Regions from separate parts of the Exiguobacterium abrahamii genome, predicted to be linked through region 2. Evidence: riboswitches for the same ligand, from Rfam matches in the RefSeq annotation. Region 2 holds a riboswitch; the other holds the start of a gene.

Region 1 (15,075 bases), on a different contig from region 2:
CTGGTGGAACGGAAAGCATGACGCGTGCACCGTTCGTTCTCGCGAAGCCGGATCAAGCCAACCCACGTGGCAACCAGACGATGTACGATACGACGATTGGTTGGCGCTTCGTCAATGATCGTTTAGCAGATCAATACGGAACGGATTCGATGCCGGAAACAGCCGAGAACGTCGCCCGTCAGTACGGGATTTCGCGCGAAGCACAGGACGACTTTGCGTTCGAAAGCCAACAACGCGCAAAACGAGCGATCGAGGCAGAGCACTTCACGGACGAACTGGTTGCGGTCACACAAACGGACCGGAAGGGTAACGTCAGCGTCTTCGACCGCGATGAACATCCTCGTCCTGAGACGACACGTGAGAAACTGGCGACACTTCGTCCGTTATTCCCAAATGGTACCGTGACGGCGGGGAATGCTTCAGGTGTCAACGACGGTGCGTCGGCGTTGTTATTGATGAGTGAAGAAAAAGCAAACGAACTCGGTTTGACGCCGCTCGGGTATTACCGGGCGAGTGCGACGGCAGGGGTCGAACCTGCCATCATGGGGATCGGACCGATCGACGCGACGAAAAAAGTCCTCCGACGGGCAGGGTTGACGGTCGAACAGCTCGATCAAATCGAGTTGAACGAAGCGTTTGCGGCTCAAAGTCTTGCCTGTATCGAAGCACTTGGTTTACCAAACGAAAAAGTCAACGTCAACGGCGGTGCGATCGCCTTCGGTCATCCACTCGGTGCGAGTGGGGCGCGGATTTTGACGACATTATTGCATGAGATGCGCCGGACGAATCGGACGTATGGTCTCGCGACGATGTGTGTCGGAGTCGGACAGGGTATCGCACTTGTCGTCGATCGGGAGGGACTCGTATGATTCACTTAGAACGAGAAGGCTATATCGCAATCGTCCGGATTGATCGTCCAGAACGTTTGAACTGTCTCGATTATCCGACGCTTGTCGCTTTGCAAGAACAGGTCGATGCGTTATCAGTCGACTCGGAAGCGCGGGTGGTCCTGTTTACGGGAACGGGAAAAGCATTTAGTGCCGGTGCTGATTTAAAAGAACGCGTGCATTTAAACGAAGAAGAAGTCCGGCGTAATGTCCTTGCGATCCGGAATGTCTTCACGTCGATCGCGCAATTGCCACAACCAACAATCGCAGCCGTCAACGGTCACGCCTTAGGTGGTGGGTTCGAGTGGATTCTTGCTTGTGATTTCCGCTTTCTCGTCGAAGATGCGCTCGTCGGCTTGACGGAGACCAGCTTCGGGATCATTCCGGGAGCTGGTGGAACACAGCGCTTGCCGCGACTGATTGGGGAGACACGGGCGAAGGAATTGATCTTCACGGCGAAAAAAATCGATGCGATGACAGCAGAACGGTACGGACTCGCGACAGCCGTCGTTGCCCGGGAAGCGTTGATGACGACGTGTCTTGAGTTTGCTAATCAGATGTTACAGAACGGACCAATCGCCTTGCGCCAAGCGAAGCGAGCGATTGATCAAGGGCGGGATGTCTCACTCGAAGAAGGACTACAGATCGAAACAGAAGCCTATGAAGTCGTCATTCCGACGGCCGATCGTCAGGAAGCGCTACAAGCCTTCGCTGAAAAACGACCACCACGCTTTGAAGGAAGATGAGGATGGTCGACGTTTGAAATAACCCGTATACTAACGATACACACTATGAACGACTGAAGAGAGAGTGAATACCATGAGTGCGAACACCCAATCGATGATCTTTACGATTTACGGCGATTATATCCGCCATTACGGCAATCAAATCTGGGTCGGGAGTTTAATTCGACTCGTCAAAGAGTTCGGACATAACGAACAGGCCGTTCGGGTTGCTGTCTCCCGAATGGTTAAACAAGGCTGGCTCGTCTCCGAGAAACAAGGAAATAAAAGCTTCTATTCATTAACACCACGTGGGGTGGAACGGATGGAGGAGGCCGCACGCCGGATCTACAGATCAACACCGCACGACTGGGACGGGAAATGGCGGACGCTGATGTACACGATTCCGGAGGATAAACGCCAGATTCGTGACGAGCTCCGTAAAGAACTGACGTGGAGTGGGTTTGGCAACTTATCGAACGGGGTTTGGATTTCACCGAACCCGCTTGAAAAAGAGGCGGAACGATTGATCGCGTCGTATGAGATCGAAGAGTATGTCGATTTCTTCGTCGGTGAATACCATGGTCCGAAGCAGGATCAATCCCTTGTCGAGCGTGCGTTTCCGCTGGAGGAATTGCAGGAGCGTTACGAGACGTTCATCACGGATTACAGCCGGCAATACATCGTCCATCAGAGTCAGCTCCAACTCGGAGAAATGACGGATGAACAGTGTTTCGTCGAACGGACGATGCTCGTACATGAATACCGGAAGTTTCTGTTCACGGATCCCGGGTTACCACAAGAATTGTTACCGGATGCGTGGAGCGGACATCATGCGGCGCTCTTGTTCGAACAATATTACCGATTGCTTGCACAACCAGCGAGTCGGTTCTTCGAATCGATCTTTGAAGAGACGCACGATGTGTCGCAACGCAGTGCCTCGTACGACGCGGCGGAACATCCGCTGTTTGCGGAACGGTGAGCATTTATTCGAATGAAAAGAGCGGGACGGATCAGTTGATCCGCCCCGCATTCGTGTCATTCAGATCTATTCTGTTCAGCAGATTCTGCGAGAATGTTTCGGAAGGCATATCCTTTATCGACATAAGAATCAATCGACTCCTGAATCATCGCAAGATCCGCTTCTGTTAGTTCACGCACGACTTTACCGGGTGAGCCGATGATCAGCGAACGGGGTGGGAAAACTTTTCCCGATGGAATTAGCGTATTCGCCCCGATGATGCATTCTTCACCAATCTCTGCGTGATCAAGAACGGTCGCACCCATTCCGACAATCGAACGACGTCCGATTTTGCAACCGTGTAAAATTGCGTTATGTCCGACCGTTACTTCATCTTCAATGACGACGGGTGCCCCTTCATACAGATGAATCGTCGCGTTGTCTTGGATACTGCATCGTTTCCCAATCGTAATCGGTCCTTCGTCACCGCGTAAGACAGCGTTGAACCAGACGGTAGACTCGGAACCGATCGTGACGTCTCCGATCAGATAAGCGCCAGGAGCGATGAATACATCGGAGGCGACGTTCGGATGAATCGATTGATACGGAATCTTCATAACAGAATGACCTCGTTTCTATAATAAGATGAACTACTATTCATTCCATGTCAGTATAGCATGTGAGTGAAGTCGAGAACGGAGGAAAGACATGTTTCCGATTTGTGAGCTCTTTAAAATTCGATATCCTTTGATCCAAGGAGGAATGGGTAACATTAGTCATGCGGCGCTGACGGCAGCGGTTTCGAATGCCGGAGGACTCGGTACGCTCGGGTGCGGGACATTGTCGGTCGATGAAGTGGCGTCCCGGATCCACGAGACACGAATGCTGACGGATCAACCATTTGCTTTGAACATCGCGATTCGGGTGTCTCCTTATACGGAAGCACTGATTGATCTCGCGATTGCAGAAAAGATTCCGGTCGTCTCCTTATCGGCAGGAAATCCAGCACCGTACATAGAGCGACTTCAAGCTGCCGGTATCAAAACAATCGCGGTTGTCGCTTCAGTCAAACAGGCGTTAAAGGCAGAACAGGCAGGGGCAGATGTACTCGTAGCGGAGGGAGTTGAAGCGGCAGGCATCAATTCACCGCTTGAGTTGACGACGCTGACCTTGATTCCGCAACTCGTTGATCGGGTCAACATTCCAGTCCTTGCAGCAGGTGGGATTGGTGACGGTCGTGGACTGGCAGCTGTTTTGTTGCTTGGTGCGGCTGGTGCCCAGCTCGGAACACGGTTGATCGCGACGAAAGAGGCGAAGGTTCATTCGGCATACAAGGCGCACTTAATGAATGCGACCGATACCGATACACGCATCATCGGACGTTCCGTCGGATTCGTCCGACGTGTCCTTGATGGTCCTTACGTCGAACGACTCACAGCAGAGACACCTGCTGCTTTTCTCGATCAGACGAATGAGTCGTATCATATTACGGGCGCTCTTGAGGGCGATGAGGAGAAAGGGTATGTCAACGCTGGACTGGTTGCGGGATTGATTCATGATGTGCCGACTGTTGCGGAGTTGTTTACGCGCATGATGGCGGAAGCAGAGGAACAGCTGAAACAAACGACGACTCGTTTTACGACATGAGCATACAGGGATGGACCCGCGATTCCACTTGTGGACAGCGGGTTTTTTCATGTTTTTTTGAAAATGGGACATTTGTCCTTTTCAAGTAGGGCACGAGTAAGGTCTACTCTAGTGTAGAGATTAAAGGAGGAGATGACGTGCAAGGAGTCGTGTTTGCTTTGATGAGCGGTCTGTTCATCGCCCTGCAAGGCATATTCAATGCGCGCCTTGCGACAGGCGTCGGACCGTGGTTGTCCGTATTGATCGTCCACTTTGTGGGTTTGATGGGTTGTTTAGTCATTTACAGTTTCGTACGAGACCGAAAAATCGGTGGCTTCCGTCAGTTACCGTGGATTTATGCGAGCGGCGGTTTGATTGGCGTGCTAGTCGTCGTAACGGAACTGACAGCAATCCAAAAACTCGGGATGACATGGGCGATGTGTTTATTACTCGTCGCACAGATTTTATGTGCGTTTGTGATTGATTTAAAGGGATGGTTCGGTGTCTTAAAAAAACAAGGAAATCGTGGTCAGTGGGTTGGTGTGGGTCTCATGCTTGCAGGAGTTGCGATTTTCTCACTTGCCTAAAGGGGGGGAATGAACATGGAAACCGTCATTCAACAGTATGGACTGGATACGATTTTGACGGAAGAGACGCGCGCTTGGTTGCGTCAAGAAACCTTCCAAAAAGGGGAACTCCTCTGTACGACAGGGGCAGCGATCGACCGGATGTACTTCATCGTTGCAGGCAAGGTCAAGATATCTGCTGCCTCGTCAGAAGGGAAACAACGGATTCTGCGATTCAAGACACCACTGACAGTGATCGGTGACGCTGAGTTCATCAACGAACGGGAAGTGCTGAATACAGTCGAAGCAGTGACCGATGTCGAGGTGTTGAGCGTACCATATGCGGTTTTACGCGAGCATAATACAACGAACGTCTTTCTGCAATTCTTATTACGCACGATCACAGCGAAGTGGTATGCCGACTCGAAATCAGCGTCGCACCATGTGTTGTATACCGTCGAAGAGCGATTTGCAGGATATTTGTTGTCGATCGCTTCTGAAGCCAGTGACAGCTTATTTTATCAGGAGATGCGGACGTCGAACCTGCATGACGTTGCTGACTGGCTTGGAACAAGTTATCGCCATCTCAACCGAATCATCACGAAGTTGTGTGAAGAAGAGATTCTCGTTCGACGACGCGGGAAAATCATCATCGTTGATCTGGAGCGGATTCGCGAGAAGGCGAACGGCAACAGCTATGAGTAAGGAGGAACGAACATGGTAATAGGCATCGTGTGTGCTGTATTGGCAGGGATGTTGATCAGTTTACAGACGGTATTGAATGCTCGGATGAGTGACGCGTTCGGTGCTTGGGCGACAACGACGCTGGTCTTCTTCGTCGGCTTCATCGGAGCAAGTGTCACGTATGTTCTGTTTCGTGGTGGAACAATCGGGCAGATCCAAAACGTATCGCCACTCTATTGGTTTGGTGGACTTGTCGGTGTCGGCGTCGTTTTTTGTGTCATGCGTGGGATTCAGTTGCTTGGTCCGTCCGTCGCCATCTCTGTCGTTCTGATTTCGCAGTTAAGCTTTGCTCTTGCTGTTGATACGTTCGGCTGGTTCGGTTTACCACAAATTGATTTATCGTTCGGTCAGCTCGTCGGTCTCGCCGTCATGGTATGTGGGATCTTCGTTTTGAAGCGGTATCAAGTCGTCGCGCCGGAAGAGAAAGCGAAGGATATGCCGAAGCAAGTCTCTTAAAAAATCTGATACTCGTTCGATCGACTGACGAACGTTTCTATCATCCTCGCTTTCCGCAGGCGGGAGGTAAGCCGCGTCATCCCGCATTCCATGCGATTTGCCGGGTCTTACCTGACCCTGACGAAAGCGCGACTCGCGCTTTCTTTCCCTGCAGGAGTCGAGGATGAACACTCACGTTCTAGATTGACTAAATAAAACATGCGCGTTTCCCGCTAATTCGATCGGGAGATTCGCATGTTTTTATGTGTTGTGACTTGATCTCAATCGAATAGATGAACCATTCGTCTTCCGAAGTAAAGCGAGAGAACAATAATGAGAAGACCGCAGTACAACATAATTGTCGTGATCGAAACGTGAAACGACAGTAGAAACGAGAGGAGCGCGTAAGATAGTGGAATGAGACCGTTTGACGCGGCATTGACGACACTCATGACACGTCCCATCGTCTGTTCCGCACACTGAGACTGGATGAACGTAATGAAGCGAATATTGATGATCGAAGAAAGGACACCAAGTGATGACAGGATGATCAGGTACAACGAAATCTGTTGGACTTGACTAAGCAGAAAGAGAAGCAGACCTAAGGCGCCAATTAATCGGACCGATGAGGTAAGCCCATTTGCTTTCGTCTGTGTAAAACCACTCCAGAGCGCCCCTCCGAGCATTCCCATTTGATAAGCCCCTTGCATATAACTTAAATCCATCGCATCTCCTTGAAGCACATCATGAACGAGTAAGGGGATTCCGAGTAAGAGTGGTCCAAAGAAAAAGAAATTGACACAGATGACAAGAAAAAGTGTCTGCTTGAGTTGCTGAAAGTGAAAGACGTAATGCAACCCTTCTTTTAGTTCAAAGAGAGCTGAATGCTGACGTGCTCGCTTGACCTTAGATTCACGAATACCATACGTGAAGAGAAGCGTCAGACAGAGTGTTCCGAAAATCACGAGAAAGACGTACGAGTAAGAGGAATGGCTGAGGATGACTCCACCAAGAATCGGACCTGAAAAGAGAACGATTTGATTAGATGTCTGAATCAATGAATTGGCTTTAGTGAGCTGTTCTTTCGAAACGAGTGTAGGCAGTAAGGAAGCATTCGCTGGCGAAAAGAATGCTTCCACACTACCGAATAAAAAGGCAAATCCTAAAATCGTCAGCAATGTAAGCTGATCGGCATGAAGTAACACGAGGAGGCAAATTATAAAACTGATCCGTAGACCGCTTGAGATACGCATGATCGTCGAACGTTTATAGCGATCGGATAAGACGCCACCGAACAACATGAGAAAAATACGGGGTAACAAGGTGGTCATGAGGACGAATCCGAGATATGACGCCTGGTTTAGCGTATGGATGACATACCATTGTTCAACAAACAGATAGGTTGATAGGGAGAGGGCGGAGCACATACCGGACCCCCATAAAAATAAAAAAGATCGATTTTTAAACAGTGATTGTTGCGTCTCCATTTCAATAGGTAGCATAAGACACCTCCGATTTAGACCTCGTCGTTCTCAAACAGTGGTTCATCAATTGCAAAGGCAGTTGTCATGATATAGAAGTGTTTTTTATCTTTTGCGTCTCGTGAAGGAGACCGTGTGAACTCGTCCAATAGAGCACGATACTTTGTAGCAAAGCGTTGAAAGTCGGCTTCAGACATCGTCAGTTCCTTTTGAAGTGATAAGCTCATCCAGTCCTCGACGTTCGAAGATGAAGGAGAAAAAGTAGCTGTCGGAGCCGTAAGAACGCGTGTCTTTGCCCGGTCCAATACTTCGAGATACGACTGCCGGGTCGCCTCTTTCGTCTCGACGAAGTTCAGTAGATGATCGGCAGGAATGTATCCTCGAGCAATCGCTTGATAGTATTTCAATAGATTGCCGCCCTGTTCTTCCGTCCGGACGAGACGAATCAAGTCATGCTTTTCAAGTTCTCGTACGTGATAGAGGATCTTCGCGCGGGATAACGTCAGTACGTGGGCTAACTGATGTACCGTATGTGGTTTTTCTACGAGAAGCATGAGGATTTTTGTTCGTAACGGATCACTGATCACTTTTAATTGTTCATAGCTCTCTAATATGTGAATCGCTTTTTGTTCCATGCAATCATCTCCTTTTTAACCGGTTAATTTTTATTAACCGTAAAATAAATGACTCCATTTGTAAACGGTTACAAATTTATGTAAGGGTATTAGTAAAGAAGACACCGTTTGTTTACATGCAAAAAAACTGACTCCCGTAACATCTCGATCATCCTCCACTTTCTACTGAAAGTAAGGGAAGGACGAGATGTTTGAAATCAGTCTCAGCTACTGTATGTGGTTCGAGGTGATTAGACCGTCGTCGTATCTTTCCATTCCTGCTCGATGAAAGCATCGCGACCAGAAGCAGCACGATCTTTTTTATAGTGCTCTGGATTTTTCTTATGGAAGTCTTGATGGTACTCTTCCGCCGGATAAAATTCAGAAGCGGCATCGATTCGCGTCACGATCGGTTGTTTGAAACGATTGCTTGCAGCGAGGGCATCACGGGAAGCGATTGCTGCTTCATGCTGTGCATCCGTATGATAGAAAATCGCTGGTGCGTACTGCGTGCCGCGATCTTGGAATTGACCTTCTGCATCTGTTGGATCCGTTTGTGGCCAGTAGAGTTCGAGCAGACGCTCGTACGGGAACAGGCTCGGATCAAACGTGATTTGGACGACTTCGAGATGTCCCGTCGTTCCTGTTTTGACTTGCTCGTACGTTGGGTTATCGACGTGACCGCCCATGTAACCCGATACGATTCCCTCGATTCCTGGTAATTCTTCAAACGGTGTCACCATGCACCAAAAACATCCACCTGCAAATGTTGCTTTTTCCATCCGTCTCTTCCTCTCCGTGGGAAATTCCCATTGTATGTCTGACAGCGAGAAAAACGAAAACGACTCCTTCGCTTGGTTGCAAAAGGAGTCGCCGCTTTTTATCAACCAAAGCTTTCGCTTTGCTGGTCGTAGCACCTTGCTATGCGCAGGTTGCTGGGACGTCATCGATCCAGATCTCTCGGTCCACTCTTGATAAGGGTATATGAAGTTGATGTCATTCGTTATCATTGTTGTGATGATACCATTCACACAGAAATAAAGTCAATCCTTAGGTTTCAAGGCACGTAAAACCGTCGCTCCGAGTGTCTTCGCACCAACCAACAACGCCTGTTCGTTGATTTCGTACTGCGGATGATGCTGTGGATAGTTGACGCGACCGTCCGTATATCCGGAGCCGGTAAAGAAGTAACTTCCTGGCACATGCGTTAGATAATGCGCGAAGTCATCCGCAGCCATCATTGGTGTGAGTGCCCGGACGGATGCTTCCGGTAAGAAAGAAGCGGCTTCCTGAACGAGTTTTGTCTCGTCCGGATGATTCCAGAGCGCCGGGTAACCAGTCGTGAAGTCGATTGAATAGGTGGCACCAATGCCGGCACATGTCGTTTTGGCGACAAGATCGACTTCTTGCCGGAGCTGATGCCGCAATGTCTCATTGAACGTCCGAATTTCGCCGACGATGCGTGCTTCACCCGTGACGATGTTCGGCGCCGTTCCCGCATGGAAGGATCCGATTGCAAGAACTGCCGGCTCGAACGGATCGACCCGTCGACTGACGAGATGCTGTAAGTTACAGACGAGCTGCGCTCCAGCGACGAGCGCATCTTTTGTTTTGTGCGGTGCTTGCGCATGTCCACCTTGACCATGGACGATGATTTCGAATTCGTCGATTGCACATAATGTATGTCCTTCTCGAAAACCGATCGTACCGACCGGTAAATCATTTTCGAGATGTGTCGCAAAAATCGCATCGACGCCTTCGAGGACGCCGGCTTCGATCATTTGGATGGCTCCACCGGGAAAGACCTCTTCTCCATGCTGATGGATGATTCGAATCGTTCCTTGCAATTGATCTCGTAACGGATAGAGTGTAGCAGCAAGGGCCATCACCATCGCCGTATGTCCATCGTGTCCACAGGCATGCATGACACCGGGATGGATCGACCGGAAGGCAAGTGTTGTCTCTTCTTGAAGTGGTAAAGCATCGAAATCTGCACGGACCGCAATCGTCGGACCAGGCTGTTTGCCTTCGATCGTCGCGACGACACCACGACCTCCGACGGCTGTTTGATAAGGGATGCCCTGCTCCGCATAAAAGTTTGCAATCCGTTCTGGTGTACGGACTTCCTGGAAAGAAAGTTCCGGATGTCGATGAAAATCACGCCGTAACGCAATCATCTTTGGTTCGAATTGTTCGAGTGCTTCAAAAAGTTGTGTTTGCATCTTCAAGCTCCTTTGACGTGTGTTTTTTCGTGAAAATGGGTACAGATACAGGTAATCACGAAAGGGGATAATGAAACATGGGAGAAATCGTCGTCAACGCTGTACTTACCATCAAAGCAGGACTCGCGGATCAAGTCTTTCCGATTCTACAAACGGTCTATCATGCCGCGCAAAAAGAGGAAGGATGCTTGCGCTATTCCTTGCATCAATCGATCGAGGATGAGCATCAGTTCATGCTGTATGAAGTGTATCGTGACGAAGAGGCGCTTGAAGCGCATATCGCATCCGACCACTATAAAGCATACCGTGAACAGATCGAGTTATACTTGATGGATCGACAAGTAACGAAATACGTCGAGATGACATTCTGACGTGTTGCGATAAGAAGAGACGAACCCGTCGAATTCGACGGATTCGTCTTTTTTGTCTTACATCGATTTGAAACCGAGGAAATGCTCTTGCCAACGCGGTTCATAAATCGAGTTGATTTGAAGCTGTGAACCGCCCGCATGGATAAAGTGTTCGCTATCGAGCATGATCCCGATATGCGATGGACCATCCGTGTAGGTATTCTGGAAGAAGACGATATCCGAGCGTTTGCCGCTTGAGATACTCGTCCGACGATTCGTAAAGAACGCACCGTACCAGTAGCCACGAACATTCGTCCGACCACCGTATTTTCCAGCCTTGTTCGTCGCGTAATGAATCAAGCCGGAACAGTCAAAACCACCGTTCACGGCATCTTGCGAACCCCATGTGTAAGGTGTGCCGATATGTTGAACGGCTGCTTGGATCAGCTTTTCACCGCGCGTATTATTCTTTTGGACGACTCGTTTATCGGACGTAATCGTCACGGCTGAGACCGGAAGATAAACAGGTGTCCAGCCCGACTGGATGACATAGAAGTTCCCGACCCGGTGACGCGGATAAACGCGTTTGCCTTGTTCAACGAGCCCACTGCCCTTTGGACTCGTCGGACTTGCGAAGAAGGATGTCGTCTGTTTGACCGTATAGATTTTCTTTCGATCGATTGCCTTTTGCGTCAGTTTCATATCGGGTTTGCTCGTGCTGATATAAGGGTTGAGGACGTAACCCGTCTGACCATTTGCCAGGCGAACTTGCCAAAAATCATCATCAATTGATTTTAGACCGATTAATTTCGTCCCTTTCTTCAAATAGGCAGCTGGGCGACTGTAAGCCACGTCGGCAGAGAAGAGGGGCGTCTGCTCCAGATGGACATAAAATGTCGTGCCTTTTTTTGCTTTTGCCGTCGGCTTGTTCAGTCCGATGCGACTCGAATCAACGAAACCAAAGGTGTTTTTATATTTGACGCGTGTATAATAACCGCTTTTTCCGTAGATCGAAATCGAGGCCCCTTTTTTGAATGTGCCGATTTTTTTACCCGATAGTTTTGCCTGCGAACGAATGACGACATCGTCTTCCGTCACGTAGCGTTGACCAGTGACGTCATACAGATCCGGCTTTTTCGTGACGAGATCCGTCGTCTTGACGTAACCGTAGACCGATCCTTTTTTCAAGCGTGTGTAACTGCCGCTTTTTCCGTAAATCGTTAGTTTGTCAGCTCGTTTGACGGAATACATGATTTTGCTCTTCGTCGAAGCAGATGTGTAGACGGACAAGTTGCGTTTCGCGTAACGTGTCCCGGTTGATGCATAGACTTTTCCAGTACCGAGATCAGCTGTCTTGACGTAAGCGTGAACTCCACGGAAGATGATCCGACTATAGGCACCGCTTGTGCCATACACCGTCAGCAGCGTATTCGTTTGATGTTGCTTTAAGACAGGACTGGAAGATTTGGCATCCGAATAGATTGGCGTAGCGCGCTGAACGTAGAGGCGCGCAGTCTTCGGATAGTATTTCAACGTACTGAGATGTGCCGTCAACACATAGGCATACTCGTCGTTTCGTTTAATTCGTGTAAATGAACCCTCGACGCCGTACGTCTGAAGCGAAGTATTCACAGGAAGCGATTGTACGACTTTTCCTTTTGTAGTCGCAGTAGCATAGACTGTCGTCTGCTGTTGGGCGTAACGTAGCCCTGTTTCTGGATGGTTCACGACCGGCGCATCAGCTAAATCAGCCGTCAATACGAAGGCGTAACCCGTCTTAGTCGCAACACGCGTAAAAGTACCGATCGTACCGAACGTTTCGAATGCTTGATTTTGAACGACGGCTGTCTTCATGCTCGTTGTTTTCGGTTCAACGAAAAGAGAAGTCGTTCGTTTGGCATAACGCGTCCCAACCAATTTCGGAAGTTGCTCGAGTTGTGTCGTCGATACGTAGACGTATTGCTCGTTCCATTTCAGACGCGTGAATGTGTCGAAAGTGCCGTATGTATCGATTCGCTGATAGGCGGGAAGTGTCGTCACGACAGTAGAGTCAGAAGGTGAAACAACTAATGAGAGTGCACTTTTCGACATCAGCGTAGCTTGTTTTTGAAAGACAGGTGCTGTTTGCGTTAACGCGTTGGTTGCGACATACGCAGTACCTTCTTGCCAACTGACACGAGTGAAGTCGCCGTCCGTACCGAGCGTCTTCAGTATCGTTCCTGCTGGTAGTTGTTGAATGACCGTTGTGGAATCAGCCGTTTGTAGCAACGCGGCATCCTCTTTCAAATAAGCCGTCCCGGTCGTCTCGGTGACTGTTTGTGTTTCTGCCGTCGGTTGAGCAGGTGGCGATTCAGCGAAAGCGGGTGCGGGTAAAACCGAGCTCAACATTAACGTTGCGGCAAGTCCAGCAACATGAGCAGTCCATTTTTTCATCAAGAGGTTCACTCCAATTCTTAAAATTTGTCATTATGAATAGTGTAGCATGCACTTGTTTAAAAATTGATGAAAATCAAAAAAATAGGAGATTGATCGTTGGTCATAAAAAAACGGTATGCCTCGGCACACCGTTTGAAGTCATATGTTAGTTATCTTCTTCGTGATCCACTTGCCATTCCCAGTCGAGCATGCCGTAAATCAAGGAATCGCGCCAGTGGTCTTCGAGATAGACCGTCTCGCGGAGCTGTCCTTCCTTCGTCATGCCGACCTTTTGCAAGACGCGTTCGGAAGCGACGTTCCGCGGGTCACACGTTGCCGTGATGCGGTGTAGTTCTAGTTTTTCGAAACCGAATTGGAGAAGGAAAGAGGCGATCGACGTCGCGTATCCGTTCCCCCATTCATCAGGCGAGAGGACGTATCCGATTTCGGCGATTTTATTCTCAACGTCTGTGATAACGAGTTCACCGGCACCGATGACGACGTCACTTGGAAACGTCACGGCAAAGACATAACGACGTCTTGGTGTCTCGAGTTCACTTTCAAGCGCATCGTGTAGGAATTGTTTCGTATCCGTTTCGGTATTCGGTCCCCATGACTGGAATTGACTGACGATGGGTTGTGAGGCATAGGCGTGAACCGCTTCTACATCTTCTGGTGTAAAACGACGAATCCGAAGTTGATCATTGATTTTATAACGCATGCAGCATCCTCCTCATTCAGATGAAGTCACTTTGATTCTATTTGACAGATGGGGAACAGATTCCTGTTTGACATGGCAAAAAGGGCGTGCTAGGGTGGTTGTATCGAATGGAATAGGGAGTATCCTCTAGGGTTCCGTACGGCTGGACCGAGGGAGGAACATGGACGTTTGTCCATGCAACGGAGGGATAAAAGCCCGGGAGTAAAGCGAATCGTCTCGCTTGCTCCCGGGCTTTTTCATTTGAATTTACCTATCAGGAGGCAATTATTATGGCAAAGTATTGGATTGGCATCATCGTCGCAGCGTGTTTTGAAGTGGGCTGGGTCATCGGATTAAAACATGCGGCAACACCACTTGAGTGGGCTGCAACGATCGTCTGTATCATCGTTAGCTTTACCGTGCTCATTAAAGCGAGTAACCATTTACCAGTCGGAACGGTCTATGCTGTTTTCGTCGGTCTCGGAACAGCAGGAACGGTCGTGACGGATATCGTCTTGTTCGATCAAACCGCTTCCGTGATGAAATTAGCATTGATTGCTGTCTTACTCGTCGGCGTCATCGGTCTGAAATTAGTCAGTGGAGAGGAGAAATCAGCATGAGTTGGATTTATTTAATCATTGCCGGAATCTTTGAGATGTTTGGTGTCGTCTTGATCAATACGTTCAATCAAAATAAGAATGCGAAGAATCTACTGTTGATGGGAACAGGATTCGGACTCAGTTTTCTATTTTTGACACTTGCGATGAATGGTTTACCGATGGGAACGGCGTACGCGGTATGGACGGGAATCGGAGCAGCGGGTGGTGCGATTCTCAGCATGGTGCTCTATAACGAATCAAAAGACTGGAAGCGACTGGTTTGTATCGGTCTCGTCTTAAGTGCGACGATTGGTCTGAAACTCGTCGGCGAATGATTGTTTACATGTCAAACAGATGACGTTTTAATGGAACGCATGTTTTTTGGCATATTTTAACGCAAAAGAGGAAATACTCCTTATAGAAGTCACGCATGACAAATCGTGTTAATAAGGGGAGAAGATCCATGAAAACGAAACAATATATCGGAACGTTCTATTCAGAGGAAGAATTGATCTCAAAAATGGACGAACTGCACATTCAAGGACACCGGGAGGAAGACTTCTACGTCATCGTCAAGGAGAAGTCGAACATCGAACTCGTCCGTAGCCAGATGGACGCAGAAATCGCGACGACAAAACCGTCTTGGATTGATCGGATTCGTGGAAACAAAGGTCGTGATCAAGAAGTCGATGATCTGTTCGGGTCACTTGATCTATCAGATAATGAAATCGAACAACGCAAAACGGAAGTCGA
Region 2 (15,075 bases):
AAGAACAAAAATGATTGTATAATACAACTACAACTCTGTCAAGCCTCCTGCTTTTCGCATTGACAGCTTATCCACATTGGGTAATCATGAGGGACAGAGAGACTTTTTTGAAAGGGGAGATACCCGATGTCTCAACAAGCACTCGAAACCATTGAATTGGAGTTAGCGATCCTGATCCGGCGCTTGACGACAGCGACGGCAGACAATCGTAATTTAGATCGTGCTTCCTACCTCTTACTACGACAATTAGCGGATTCCGGCAACGTCGGTGTCAAAACACTTGCCCGTGAACTCCAGCTTGATGTCTCGACCGTCAGTCGCCAAGCTGCAGCGCTCGATCAGAAGCAACTTGTGGAAAAAGTAAAAGATCCGACAGATGGTCGTGCCTTCTTCTATCATATTACGGATAAAGGACAAGAAGAGCTCACGATTTACCGGACAGCACGTCTCGCGAGCATCGAACGTCTCCTGACGGATTGGCCATCGGACGATGCTGAAGATTTTGGACGTCTGTTGCAACAATTCAACCGTGCCTTGCGCGAGCGTTAACAAAATCACACCATTTAAAGGAACGGACGCAAAATCAATCGATTTCGCGTCCGTTTTTTCGTCATTCTTCATGATGTATGAGCAACCTGACAAACCGAACGAATTTGTGCGATGTGTTCAGGTGACGTTCGGCAACAACCGCCGATCAATCGTGCCCCTGCCTCATACCATGTCTTCGCGACGGTTTGGAACGACGTACACTGATTCGTACCTGACCACGTTTTTGCGACCGGATCATAGACTTCACCAGAGTTCGGATAGACGATGATTGGCACATCCGTCAACGCCTTGACGTGACGGATGAAATCGGTCGCGTAAGATGCCGGAAAACAATTTGCACCGATTGCTGCGAGCTGTGGATGTTGTCCAATTGTCTCAATACACGTCGCAAGTGCCGTTCCTTCACTAATGTGTGTCGCATCTTGAAGCGAGAACGTCAGCCAAGCGGACACTTCCGGATACGCTTCGAGAATCCGGAACAACACGACAGCTTCCTCGAGCGACGGTATCGTCTCAAATGCCAGTAGATCAGCCCCCGCTTCAATCAATGCTTCGATCCGTGGTCTGTGGAAGGCTTCTAGCACATCTGCTGACACCCCATAATGACCGCGATACTCAGAACCATCTGCTAAGTAGGCACCATAAGGACCCACTGATCCCGCGATCAATGCGTCACTCTTCCCGCTACGCGTGCGTGCTTTTTGCGCCAAGGTGACCGTTTGTCGAATCAGCGCCTGTGCTTCCGCTGTCGTGATATGACGTTGCTTGAATCCTTCGATACTTGCTTGATAGCTTGAAGTGATCGCGACATCGGCACCTACTTCAAAGTAGTCACGATGGACGTGTTCGATCTGTTCCGGTGCTTCGATCAAGAGACGTGCTGACCAAAGCGGGTCGTTCAGGTCGAATCCCTTCTGTTCAAGTTCGGTTGCAAGGGCACCATCTAAAATAAGAAAGGGAACTTCCTGTAATCGTTGATCAACTGGATTTTTGATTCGGGACATCTTCAACACTCCGTTTCTGAGCAGAATTCGTGAACGCATGAACGATATAACAGATCACGATGAATGGAATACCACAGTACAAGGCGATTCGTTGTGTCGGATCAAATCCGATACCAATCAGAGAAATCAAACAAACGACGAAAGCGGCGATCGGTACAAATGGAAAGAGTGGTGTGCGATAGACCAATTCGTCGACCGTATGCCCTTCGCGGAGGAATTGTTTCCGGAAACGATACTGGGCAACACTGATACTCATCCAAACAACGACAACAGCGAGACCGGAAATCGAGACGAGCGCGATATAGACACTTCCTGCTGCATAGATGCTAGACAGCAAGGCAAGTCCTCCACCAAGCATGCTGAACAATACCGCTCGAAGTGGAACCCCAATTGGTGTCACCTGGGCGAAGAAGCGTGGAATCATGCGTTCGTTCGCAAGCGACCAGAGCATCCGAGAGGCGGCGTAAAGTCCAGAGTTCGCTGCCGACAAGATCGCTGTCAAAATGACGAAGTTCATCACGTCTGCCGCGTAGGGAATTCCGATTCGTTCAAACACGGCGACGAACGGACTTTCGAGTACACCTTTCCCATCCGTTGGTAATAAGACGGCTAACACGATGATCGTACCGACGAAAAAGAGGACGAGTCGCAAGATCGTCGTCCGGATTGCAAGCGGAATCGTTCGTTTCGGATCGACTGCTTCACCCGCTGCGACACCGATTAGTTCCGTTCCCGAGTAAGCAAAGTTCACGGCAAGCATCGTCATGAAGATGACGAAAGCGCCATTTGGAAACAACCCGCCTTCGGTTAACGAAGAAAAGAATGGAGCCGGGCTACCATCTTGCAGTGGAATGAAGCCGACGATTGCTCCCGCACCGAGTAAAATGAACGCAATGATCGTCACGACCTTAATAGCGGAGAACCAAAACTCGACTTCAGCGAACACACGAACCTTCAAGACGTTGATACCAAGGATCATCGCAGCGAACAATGCGCTGAACACCCATACCGGAATCGACGGGAACCAACGTTGCATCAAAATGCCTGCTGCCGTGAATTCTGAACCAAGGGCGACCGTCCACGTCAGCCAGTAGAGCCAGGCCACTGTATAACCGGTACCGGGTCCGATGTACTTCGTTGCGTACTTATGGAATGATCCGGTTTCCGGCATATGCACGGCGAGTTCACCGAGACTTAACATGACTAAGTAAACGACGACGGTCCCGATCAAATACGATAAAATCGTTCCGACACGTCCTGCTTGTTCCAACGTATAACCTGTACTTAAAAATAATCCGGTTCCAATGACACCACCTAACGACAGCATGATCAGATGGCGTGATTCCATCTTGCGTCGAAATGCTCCGCTCGTTTTCATGAATCCATTTCCTCCTCATTCCACCTACTTCAAACAAAAAACGCATCCTCACGGATGCGTCGGTCGACAATTCGGAAATCTTATCGATCGGGTGCAGCACCCGCAGGAATTAGCACAGTATCTTTCGACCTGTTGCTGAGGTTTCATAGGGCCAGTCCCTCCACCTCTCTGGATAAGTATGTAATTGTTCCTAACCCTATCAAGTCTTTTCCGAATTGTCAACACAATTCAGAATACTTCTATCAAAAAAACATTCCGCATCGTATCGATCCGGAATGTTTGAAGGGTTACTTTTTAGCGAATAAATCCGCTGTTTTCAAGGCTGCACGAACCGCTTTCCGATTCAATGTTCCTTGCTGGTGCTTCATTTTCTTCGTTTGGGCAGCCAGTTGCGCTTTGAGTGCCGCAATCTCTTGATCCTTTTGAGCCATTCCTGTTTGTTTCTGCAATGCTTTGATTTTCTTATCTTTTTCAGCTAATTGTGCTTTTGTTTGTTTTTGCGCATCCGCAATCTTCTTCTCTTGTTCCGGGAAGAACCGTTCAAAACGAGCGACTGCTTCTTCAAGACTCACGCCAGAAATCGGCTGGACTGGTGGGAGCAACTCGGTTTGCGCCATTTGACGGTCAAACGGTACATTCTCAGGATAGTTCGTCTCTTGATAGATATGTTCAAGATCGTTCACGTTCAAGAAGTCAACGAAGTTGTCGAAGTTACGCGCTTGAACACGTGCCGGACTTTGGAAGTCAGCGCTTGCTACGACGTCGGATAATTGTGTATCCGCTGTAATGTCGTTCGCCCAAATATGCGTCAACTGATGGTAATCCGTCAATTCGCGCATCCGTGCATCTTTTGGAATGAGGATACTCGGCGTACCTGCAAGCGTTGCTGTGATATTTCCGTGCAAGCGCGCACCAAAACTAAGGTCTGCTTGTCCGATGAAATCGAACCATGTCTGTGCGTTCAAGAAGAAGCGGACCCGATCATTCATGTAAGCAGGATCCGACATCTTCACCGGATAGTTCGTCACTGAAAGATCTGCGATCGGGTGCGTTCCTGTATACGTCAACTTCAGTTCCTTCATCCACTGGGGAATGAAGTAATGATTCGGGTACTCTTCCATTCCGCGTGTAATGAAATCAAGGACGTTTTGTGGAGCCAAACGTGACGAGTTGACCGTAATCATCGATTCAGGTGTGATATTTGTTTCACGGATGTGCAAGTCGCGACCGAACGCGTACATCGAAGGACATCCGATGACGCGATGATCGATCCCTTCGCGGAAACCAAGACGTGTTAAGTATTTCGACGTGATCTCCCCGCGAAGACCAAGCATGCTCGAGCGCTCGAGAACGGCACTGACGAATGCTTTGACATCTTCATCGAATGGGAATCCACCATCTAAGTCTGGTTCAAACGGTGCACGTAACCCTACACCGATGACGACGACTGGAATTTTTAATTTTTTGATGAGACGTGTATATTTCCGTAACGTCGGTACGAATTCTTTTCGGAATGCATCCGCTAACGGAATGACATAAAGATCAAAGTTGGCATTGATTTCGTCTGCCCGTTCTTCGTCGTAATAGTAATAGTCAGGTGTAATCGTCGTACCTTCTGTCATCAACGTCCGAAAGATACTGTATTGATAGATAAGATTTCCAACGTTTCCTCCAATGGAATTATGTTTCATCAAATAAGGAGCATCGAACTGTTCGAATGGTGTCATACCTGCACGAATAATAATACGTTTCATAATGGATAAACTTCCCCTCTCGTCTGCTTCATTCGTCCTTGCAAGAAAAAAATACGGAAAAATATATTATCAGTTTTTTTCATTCTCATTAAGAATAGATGAACTTTATTTCGGAAGTCAACGATTCCTAAGGGAAACAGGTCTTTCGTCATCAAAACGAAACATTTGCACCACACCATCATTTTTCTAAAATAGAAAAATGTGACTATTTAATCGTTTCGAGATACATGCGTAGATTTGCTTCGACTAATTTTAAGGCATGCATCTGATCAGTCATAGAAGGCTTCAATAACGCACTGAAAAAATGTTCCACTTCGACGGGCTGACCCTTTTCCATGTCCCGTAACATCGATGATTTCATCGTATCTTCCATTGCATGCATCTGCTTCAGCAAGACCGCTTCTACATCGTCATTAAAGACTGCCCCTTGTTTTTCCATCGCCTGTTTCGCTTCCGACATGACGTCTAAAATCATTTGACGTCCGACAGCTTCTTCCCGAATCGGACCGATTGCTGAGCGAAATAGCGTCGTCACGCCCGCAAATGTCGAAATGAAGAGATACTTTTGCCACATGTCATCCATGATATGCATCGAGTACTTCATTGGTGCCTTCGCTTTCGCAAAACACGCTGCGATTTTCTCTAGACGCGCTGTTGGTTTACCGGTTCGTGAACCAAACAACAGCCGATGCGACGGGCTTGTCTGTACAATGCGCCCTTCTGCATCAAGCGTCGACTCAATGAAGCAAAGACCGCCCAGTACTCGATCTTCTCCAAAGACTTCTGTTAACCGTCGAATATGCTGCATGCCGTTCAACAAAGGAATGATGTACGTCTCGCTCGAAACGAATGGCGCAAGATCCTGTAGGACGTCATCTAAGTGATAGGCTTTCGTCGAAAGCAAGATGACATCAAATGCACGATCCGGTCGCATGTCTCGTGTTATCAACTGAGGCGTAATCGTCATATCACCATGAGGACTAGTGATGTGCAGTCCTGTTTTTTGTAGTTGTTCATATCGATTCGAACGGACAAGGAATGTCACCTGTTCCCCTTGCTCAGCAAGACGACCTCCGAAATATCCTCCAACTGCCCCTGCACCTACAACTAACATGTTCATATGTACTATCTCCTCCTTACCCGTTCTGTGCGTTGCTTACTCCTTCACCCTAACATATTTGGAACCGATTTCCTGATTTCTGTGTGGATCGATTTGTTTTAAGTTAAGCGTTTGCATTTTAGAAAAAAACGTATATACTAACTTGTATACAAGTATACTCACTTTAGAAATCAGGTGATTCCATGTCAGAAATGTTATACCCCTTGAAGTGGTTATCAAAAGCTTCCGCCGGAGATCGTGTTGCACACGAGCTACGGATGCGCATCATTTCAGGAAGGATTGAAAGCGGTACCATCTTATCTGAGAACAAATTAGCCTCTGACTTTTCAGTCAGTCGCTCGCCTGTCCGTGATGCGTTAAAGGTCCTTGCATCCGAACAATTGATTCGTCTCGAGCGGATGGGAGCGGTCGTCGTCGGTTTGTCTGAGCGCGACATTCAGGAAATCTATGATGTCCGGCTACTCATCGAAACATTCGTCTTCGAACGACTTGTCAAAATCGAACGGGCAGAACTCGTCCGGGAACTCAGTAAGATTCTCGAAATGATGAAGGTTGCCATCAAATACAAGGATGCCGATGAATTCTCCTTCCAGGATGTACTGTTTCATGAAACGATCATCCGCTCGATTGATCATGGATATGTCAGCATGATTTGGCAAAATCTCAAACCGGTCATGGAAAGTTTCATCCTCCTATCGATGCGGGTACGATTCGAGGAAGACATCGAAGACTTCGAACGCATCCTCGCGAACCACGCCTTGTACATCGAAGCGATTGAGACAGGTGACCGTGAACGGATGGTTGCTTCCTTACATCAGAACTTTGATGACGTCCAGGAAGTCGAAGATCTCTGGAAAACGCAACAAATGATGTCGAAAGGAGTCGATTCACATGACTGAATACATGTTAGGCGTCGATATCGGAACGACGAGTACGAAAGCAGTCCTATTTACGACAAAAGGAGAAGTCATCGGACAAACAAACGTCGGTTACCCGCTCCACACACCGAATCGCTCGACGGCGGAGCAGGATCCGGAAGAAATTTTCGATGCGGTACTCGAATCGATCCGTTTGATCACGAAGCGTCATCCGAGCATGCCACCAAAGTTCGTCGCGTTCAGTAGTGCCATGCACAGCTTGATCGCAATGGACGCACAGCATCAACCATTGACTGCCTGCATCACGTGGGCGGACAGTCGGAGTGAAGCATGGTCGAACAAGATCAAGGAACAATATGGTCTATCGATCTATCACCGGACCGGAACACCGATTCATCCGATGTCACCGCTCAGCAAAATCAGTTGGCTCGTCGAAGATCGTCCGGAGCTCCATGCTCAAACGAAAAAATATGTCGGGATCAAGGAGTTCGTGTTTCAAAGATTGTTCGGCAGATATGTCATCGACCATTCTCTCGCTTCAGCAACCGGTCTCTTCAACATTCATGAATTAGGCTGGGATACGGGCGCGTTACACGTCGCAGGGATCGATGCGAGTTATTTATCGGAGCCGGTACCGACAACGACATCATGTACCGGACTGAATGTCGATTACGCACGACAAATGGGACTATCCGTCGATACGCCGTTCTTAGTCGGTGCCAGTGACGGTGTCCTCTCGAATTTAGGCGTCAACGCGATACGCAAAGGGGAAATTGCGATCACGATCGGAACGAGCGGCGCCATCCGAACAATTATTGATCGTCCGCAGACGGATGAAAAAGGACGGACGTTCTGTTACGCACTGACCGAGGACCACTGGGTCATCGGCGGACCTGTCAACAATGGCGGAATGGTCTTACGGTGGATCCGAGACGAACTCGCGTCAGCCGAAGTCGAGACAGCAAAACGTCTCGGCATCGATCCGTACGCCGTCCTGACGAAGATTGCCGAACGCGTCCGCCCGGGATCTGACGGACTGTTGTTCCATCCTTACCTGTCCGGCGAACGAGCGCCGCTCTGGAATCCGGACGTCAGCGGTTCGTTCTTTGGTTTGACGCTTTCGCATAAAAAAGAGCACATGATCCGAGCGGCACTAGAAGGCGTCATCTACAATCTCTATACCGTCTTCCTTGCACTCGTCGAGTGTATGGACGGTCCTGTGACGCGGATTCAGGCGACCGGTGGCTTTGCCCGGTCCGAGGTCTGGCGCCAAATGATGGCGGACATCTTTGAATCGGAAGTCGTCATTCCGGAAAGCTTTGAAAGTTCATGTCTCGGTGCGTGTATTCTCGGACTGTATGCGACAGGGGAAATCGATTCGTTCGAAGTCGTCTCCGAGATGATCGGGGAAACGCATCGCCATGTACCAAATGAAGAAGCGATGCATGAATATCGTCAGCTTTTACCGATTTTCATTAGCCTGGCGCGGACATTGTCCGAGGATCATAAACGAATCGCTACGTATCAACGGAGCTTGATTCAAGAAGAAAACTAACTTAATCTTTTGGGGGAAGTCATCATGCCTTTAGTCATCGTAGGAATTGGGATCGTCGCGTTGCTCGTTCTCATCATGGGGTTGAAATTAAATACGTTCGTCTCACTCATCATCGTTTCCTTTGGCGTCGCACTCTTGCTCGGCATGCCGCTCGATCAGATCGTCAAGACGATCGAAGCCGGTATCGGCGGAACACTTGGTCACCTCGCACTGATCTTCGGTCTTGGTGCGATGCTTGGGAAGCTGATCGCTGACGCCGGGGGGGCGCAGCGAATCGCGATGACGCTTGTTGCCCGATTCGGGGAAAAGAACATCCAGTGGGCTGTCGTCGTCGCTTCATTCATCATCGGGATCGCCCTCTTCTTCGAAGTCGGACTCGTCCTGTTGATTCCAATCGTCTTTGCGATTTCACGTCAGCTTCGTGTCTCGATCCTATATCTTGGGATCCCGATGGTCGCAGCCCTATCCGTCACGCACGGTTTTTTACCACCTCACCCGGGTCCGACGGTCATCGCCGGTGAGTACAATGCCAATATCGGGGAAGTCTTATTGTATGGTTTCATCGTCGCTGTTCCGACAGTCATCATTGCCGGTCCCGTCTTTACGAAGATCGCCAAACGACTCGTTCCTGAATCGTTTACACGGACAGGAAACATCGCGTCACTCGGGGAACAAAAAGAATTTGATTTAGATGAGACACCAGGCTTCGGCATCAGTGTTTTCACGGCGATGCTACCGGTCCTCTTAATGTCGGTCGCAACAATCTTCACGCTCTTACAAGAAACACTCGGCTGGGGTGAAAACAGTGTCATCTCGGCAATCGAGTTCATCGGAAACGCTTCGACAGCGATGTTGATTTCACTGCTCGTCGCGGTCTACACGATGGGGATCGCGCGTAAGATTCCGATGCAATCTGTCATGGATTCCTGTACGACGGCGATCGCCCAAATCGGGATGATGCTGTTAATCATCGGCGGTGGCGGTGCCTTCAAGCAAGTCTTGATTGACGGTGGTGTCGGGAAATATGTCGCCCAATTATTTGAAGGATCAGCGTTATCTCCGATTCTGCTCGCTTGGTTGATTGCTGCGATTCTCCGGATCTCACTCGGTTCCGCGACAGTCGCTGCCCTATCAACAGCAGGTCTCGTCATTCCGTTACTCGAGCAATCCGACGTCAACTTAGCGCTCGTCGTTCTCGCGACTGGTGCAGGTAGTCTGATCGCTTCACACGTCAATGATGCAGGCTTCTGGATGTTTAAAGAGTATTTCGGATTATCATTAAAAGAAACGTTTGCGACATGGACTGTGCTTGAGACGATCATTTCCGTTTGTGGACTTGGGTTCGTTCTTCTCCTCAGCCTCGTCGTCTAAGAAAAGGAGTCGTTCTACTTATGCAACATTCTATCGGAGTCATCGGGCTTGGCGTCATGGGACGCAACCTGGCACTGAATATGGCGAGTCATCAAGAAGAAGTCGCCATCTATAACTACACACGTGATTTAACGGACGATCTCGTCGCACATGATGAGGGACTACCTCTTCATCCGTACTATGACATTGAAGCATTCGTTCAATCACTCGCTCGCCCACGGAAAATCTTCATGATGGTTACGGCTGGTAACGCGATTGATTCAGTCATCGAATCGTTGCTTCCGCATCTCGAAACAGGCGATATCATCATGGATGGTGGGAACTCTCACTTCCTCGATACAGAGCGTCGTTTCGACGAGTTACAACGCCATGGGATCGAATACATCGGCGTCGGTGTATCGGGTGGTGAAGTCGGTGCGCGGACCGGTCCTGCGATCATGCCGGGTGGATCGAAAGAAGCTTACGAACATGTCGCACCGATCTTGACGAAGATTGCTGCTCACGTCGAAGGAGATCCATGTTGTGTCTATATTGGTCCAAAAGGCGCTGGTCACTTCGTCAAGATGGTCCATAACGGGATTGAGTATGCGGACATGCAACTGATTGCTGAAGCGTATAGCTTCCTCCGTTTCCGTCTCGGACTCGATGTCACGGAAGTCGCGGACATCTTCGCCGAGTGGAACGAAGGTGAACTGAAAAGTTACCTGATTGAGATCACAGCGGACATCCTCCGAAAAACGGATGACGAGACAGGGCAACCGTTGATTGATGTCATTCTCGATCAAGCCGGTCAAAAAGGAACTGGAAAATGGACGAGCCTGCAAGCCATTGATAATGGGATCGCCTCTTCGATCATTACAGAAGCCCTGTTCGCGCGTTACCTTTCAGCTATTAAAGAAGAACGCGTCGCAGCGTCTGCTGTCCTAAAGGGTCCAGAAGACCTATCAACGCTTGAGCGAGACGCGTGGGTCGAACGGATTCGCCAAGCGCTTTATATGGGGAAAGTCGCTGCATACGCGCAAGGCTTCACCCAGTACCGAACGTCGTCTGAGTTGTATGACTGGAACTTACGCCTTGAGGAGATCGCCTTGATCTTCCGTGGTGGATGTATCATCCGGGCCGACTTCTTGAACGTCATCAGTGAAGCGTTCAAAAATGATGCGAACCTCTCGAACTTGATGCTCGCCCCGTTCTTCGCTGAGAAAGTACAGGCGTATCAAGAATCGTTACGTCACGTCGTTGCCGAGGGTGCGTTATCTGGTTTTGCACTCCCATCTCTATCGACGTCACTGACGTATTACGATAGCTACCGGACAGCGAATTCGAATGCCAACATGTTGCAAGCGCAACGCGATTATTTCGGTGCTCATACGTATGCTCGGACAGACCGCGAAGGGATCTTCCACACGGACTGGCAATAAAGAATACAGCTCCCGACTCCTGTTTCATTTAGGAGTCGGGATTTCTTTTTTTGTTCACACAATCTTTCCTGAAATAAGAAATTACTGATTATACCTTGACAAAAGTGTTGGTCTATATGAAATTAGTATTAGATTAGAATTATTCTAGTGTGATAAATACAGATTACCTGTATGCACTAGAACAGATTCTAAAAATAGAACCCTTGAGGAGGATTTTTATCATGTCTTTAATCGGAAGTGAAGTAAAACCATTCAGTGCATCAGCATTCCACAACGGAGAATTCGTTGACCTAACGGATGCTAACCTTCGCGGTAAATGGAGTGTCGTATGTTTCTACCCTGCAGACTTTACATTCGTTTGCCCGACAGAACTCGAAGATCTCCAAAACCAATACGAAACACTCAAAGCGCTTGACGTTGAAGTTTACTCTGTTTCAACAGATACGCATTTCACACATAAAGCATGGCACGAAACATCAGAAACAATCGGTAAAATCGAGTACGTTATGATCGGTGACCCATCACACGTCATCTCACGTAACTTCGAAGTCTTGAACGAACAAGATGGTCTTGCTGACCGCGGTACGTTCATCATCGACCCAGACGGCGTCATCCAAACGGTTGAAATCAATGCAGGTGGTATCGGTCGCGATGCAAGCACGCTCGTCAACAAAATCAAAGCAGCACAATACGTACGTAACAATCCAGGCGAAGTCTGCCCAGCGAAATGGGAAGAAGGCTCTGCAACACTCACACCAAGCCTTGACCTCGTCGGAAAAATTTAAGGAGCGGATTCGCGATGGCTTTAGCACCAGACATTAAAGCACAACTCGCGCAATACCTCGAGCTTCTCGAAGGCGATCTCGTCCTAGCGGTTAGCGCTGGGACAGACGCCGTCTCGCTTGAGATGAGCGCACTCGTCGAAGAGATCGCAAGCATGACACCACGCATCTCCGTCGAGCAGGCAAGCCTTCCCCGGACACCAAGTTTCACAGTCAACCGTGTCGGTGAGACAAGCGGCATCACGTTCGCGGGAATCCCACTCGGTCATGAGTTCACGTCCCTCGTTCTCGCTCTGCTACAAGTCAGCGGTCGAGCACCGAAGGTCGATGCGGACGTCATCAAGCAGATTCAAGGCATTCAAGAAACGTACCACTTCGAGTCGTACATCAGCCTGAGCTGCCACAACTGCCCGGATGTCGTACAAGCATTGAACGTCATGAGCGTCCTCAACCCGAACATCAGTCACACGATGATTGATGGGGCGGCATTTAAAGCAGAAGTCGAACAAAAAGAGATCATGGCTGTTCCGACGGTCTTCGTCAACGGCGAAGCGTTTGGGAACGGACGGATGTCACTTGAAGAAATCTTGGCGAAGCTTGGTACAGGTGCCGATGCTTCTGATTTCGCTGATAAAGATCCATACGATGTCCTCGTCGTCGGTGGTGGTCCAGCTGGATCGAGTGCTGCCATCTATGCAGCCCGTAAAGGCATCCGGACAGGAATCGTCGCAGAACGCTTCGGTGGACAAGTCATGGATACGATGAGCATCGAAAACTTCATCAGCATGAAGTACACGGAAGGACCAAAACTCGTCGCAAGTCTTGAGGAGCACGTCAAGGAGTATGGCATTGATGTCATGAACCTGCAGCGGGCAACTCGTCTTGAGAAGAAGGACCTCCTTGAGCTCGAGCTTGAGAATGGTGCTGTCTTGAAGACGAAGAGTTTGATCCTTTCAACAGGTGCACGCTGGCGTAACGTTGGTGTCCCAGGTGAACTCGAATTCAAGAACAAAGGCGTCGCGTACTGCCCACACTGTGACGGTCCATTGTTCGAAGGAAAACGTGTCGCAGTCATCGGTGGCGGAAACTCAGGGATCGAAGCAGCCATCGATCTCGCTGGAATCGTCAAGCATGTCACGGTCCTTGAGTTCGCACCGGAATTAAAAGCAGACGCTGTTCTTCAAGAACGCCTCGCTTCTCTTCCGAACGTCACGGTCGTCGTCAACGCACAGACGAAGGAAATCACGGGAACGGACAAAGTGAACGGGATCACGTACATCGAGCGCGAAACGAACGTTGAACGTCACGTCGAGCTCGAGGGTGTCTTCGTCCAAATCGGTCTCGTACCGAACACGGACTGGCTCGGTGAAACGGTGAGTCGTAACAAGTTCGGTGAAGTCCAAGTCGATCGCCACGGCGCAACGAACGTACCAGGCGTTTTCGCAGCAGGAGACTGCACAGATAGCGCGTATAAACAGATCATCATCTCGATGGGATCTGGTGCAACAGCTGCACTCGGTGCTTTCGATCACTTGATCCGAAATTAAACGAAAAGAGCGGAACTCAGACGAGTTTCGCTCTTTTTCTATTTCAATAGTAGATTTCACCAACGGATGAACAATGAAATTCTTTTGTGATGTGGTGCTTTGTTAAGATGCCTTGCTTCGCGTATGTACCACTGACCGTTACGACCATCGTTTGTCCTGCATCGATTCGGGTACCATCGAATCCTTTCTGTGTCCAAATGCCATCATTGATGCCTTGAGACGTCATCGAAAAGACATCAGAGAACCATTGTCGCTCACTTCGCTTCAAAAGTTCGGTTTCGAAATTTCCCGTAATCCGAACTTCTTTTCCACCTTGTGTGCGTTCAAGTGCTCGTTGACCATCTCCATAAATACTCAATTGAACTCGTAGCGGCTTCAACCGTTTGACTACTCGTTCCTGAAAACGTTTTGGCGAAATCCAGTCCTCGTCTGCGAATTGATTTGCTGCAAGCAACGTGACGTCCGCATTTTCATGTGATCGATTTATTTTCTGCACGATTTTCTCATATGCCGCGTAATAATGTTCGTGTTGTGTCATCTGATCCTTTGCCTCCGATGTGACTGGTGACAACGAAGCAAGTATGACAACGACTGTCGCGATCTGATATTTCATTAACTTCCCCTTCCTTTCGCTGTTCATTGTACAGAAAAAACAAAAAGTAGATTCGAAAACGACAACCGTTTTGGAGATTTTTTCATTCAAGATTATATGAATAGATTAAACTCTTCTGGAATTAAGAACAGATAAAGATTTGTATTTAAAACTGACCCCTATAAATAATTCAAAGTTGACACTTTTGACTAGTCCAGTCATCTGATAGATTAAAGCTATCTTAAAATCTATCATAAAGAAGGTTAGCCACATGCAAAAAGCAGCACCGTATTCTAGCACTCGTACTCGCCAACTCGTCATCACTGCGATGTCGATCGCACTAGTTCTCGTTGCGACACTATTCATCAATATCAAACTGCCAATCGCTTCAAGCGGTGGTCTCGTTCATATGGGAACAGCGATGCTCTTTCTCATCGCGATTTTATTCGGTCCACGGACAGCACTGATTGCCGGAGCAATCGGCATGGGATTATTTGATCTTATCAGTGGATGGACACTCTGGGCTCCATTTACAATCGTAGCTCGAGGACTCCAAGGATATATTGTCGGGCGTATCGCCTGGTCTTCGCGATACAAAGGAGACAATCCAGGCTTAAATATTTTCGCAATGATTGTTTCTGCTCCCGTCATGCTTGCTGTTTACTATGTTTGTGAAGGTATCCTTTACAGCAACTGGGTCGCACCAGTCGCTTCAATTCCAGGAAACATCACACAAAACGTCGTCGGAATCCTCGTTGCGATTCCAGTCGGGATTGCATTAAAGAAAACACGTTTCTTCCGTAACTTCCGCTAAATCAAAACACCGTCCGGCTCCTTTTGGAGTCGGACGGTTTTCGTTTAGCGAATCGGTTGACCTTGTTCAAGCTCAAGCGTTTTGGCTGTTTCGGCATGGATCTGTTCGAACAGCTCCGGATGTTCGACGAGTGAGATTCCGTAAGACGGAATCATCTCCTTGATTTTTGCTTCCCACGTCGGTAGTTCGGACGGGAAACATTTCGCGAGTACTTCGAGCATGACCGGTACCGCTGTTGAGGCACCTGGAGACGCACCGAGTAAGGCAGCGACAGACCCATCTGCTGCACTGACGACCTCTGTTCCGAACT

The links. Region 2 has a riboswitch for S-adenosylmethionine ahead of ITJ88_RS14165 (amino acid permease). Riboswitches for the same ligand answer to the same signal wherever they lie in the genome.
Region 1: another riboswitch for S-adenosylmethionine. It lies ahead of msrA (peptide-methionine (S)-S-oxide reductase MsrA); the one in region 2 lies ahead of ITJ88_RS14165 (amino acid permease).

The regions. Positions count from the first base shown of each region.
Region 1 is NZ_JADOYC010000003.1:31,921-46,995, reverse strand. It holds gene ITJ88_RS11490 (acetyl-CoA C-acyltransferase) at 1-869, shown strand, start outside; gene ITJ88_RS11485 (enoyl-CoA hydratase-related protein) at 866-1,633, shown strand; gene paaX (phenylacetic acid degradation operon negative regulatory protein PaaX) at 1,707-2,591, shown strand; gene ITJ88_RS11475 (gamma carbonic anhydrase family protein) at 2,648-3,187, opposite strand; gene ITJ88_RS11470 (NAD(P)H-dependent flavin oxidoreductase) at 3,279-4,217, shown strand; gene ITJ88_RS11465 (DMT family transporter) at 4,355-4,783, shown strand; gene ITJ88_RS11460 (Crp/Fnr family transcriptional regulator) at 4,799-5,467, shown strand; gene ITJ88_RS11455 (DMT family transporter) at 5,480-5,962, shown strand; gene ITJ88_RS11450 (MFS transporter) at 6,223-7,443, opposite strand; gene ITJ88_RS11445 (winged helix-turn-helix domain-containing protein) at 7,458-8,057, opposite strand; gene msrA (peptide-methionine (S)-S-oxide reductase MsrA) at 8,288-8,818, opposite strand; SAM riboswitch class I at 8,914-9,017, opposite strand; gene ITJ88_RS11435 (M20 metallopeptidase family protein) at 9,080-10,258, opposite strand; gene ITJ88_RS11430 (putative quinol monooxygenase) at 10,336-10,629, shown strand; gene ITJ88_RS11425 (C40 family peptidase) at 10,687-13,041, opposite strand; gene ITJ88_RS11420 (GNAT family N-acetyltransferase) at 13,190-13,744, opposite strand; gene ITJ88_RS11415 (DMT family transporter) at 14,014-14,343, shown strand; gene ITJ88_RS11410 (DMT family transporter) at 14,340-14,657, shown strand; gene ITJ88_RS11405 (general stress protein) at 14,786-15,075, shown strand, end outside.
Region 2 is NZ_JADOYC010000005.1:189,377-204,451, forward strand. It holds gene ITJ88_RS14155 (MarR family winged helix-turn-helix transcriptional regulator) at 127-549, shown strand; gene mmuM (homocysteine S-methyltransferase) at 618-1,553, opposite strand; gene ITJ88_RS14165 (amino acid permease) at 1,528-2,931, opposite strand; SAM riboswitch class I at 3,009-3,110, opposite strand; gene ITJ88_RS14170 (polysaccharide pyruvyl transferase family protein) at 3,219-4,685, opposite strand; gene ITJ88_RS14175 (ketopantoate reductase family protein) at 4,891-5,805, opposite strand; gene ITJ88_RS14180 (GntR family transcriptional regulator) at 5,988-6,704, shown strand; gene gntK (gluconokinase) at 6,697-8,238, shown strand; gene ITJ88_RS14190 (GntP family permease) at 8,263-9,609, shown strand; gene gnd (decarboxylating NADP(+)-dependent phosphogluconate dehydrogenase) at 9,630-11,030, shown strand; gene ahpC (alkyl hydroperoxide reductase subunit C) at 11,252-11,815, shown strand; gene ahpF (alkyl hydroperoxide reductase subunit F) at 11,830-13,359, shown strand; gene ITJ88_RS14210 (hypothetical protein) at 13,403-13,972, opposite strand; gene ITJ88_RS14215 (ECF transporter S component) at 14,223-14,765, shown strand; gene ITJ88_RS14220 (malate:quinone oxidoreductase) at 14,810-15,075, opposite strand, start outside.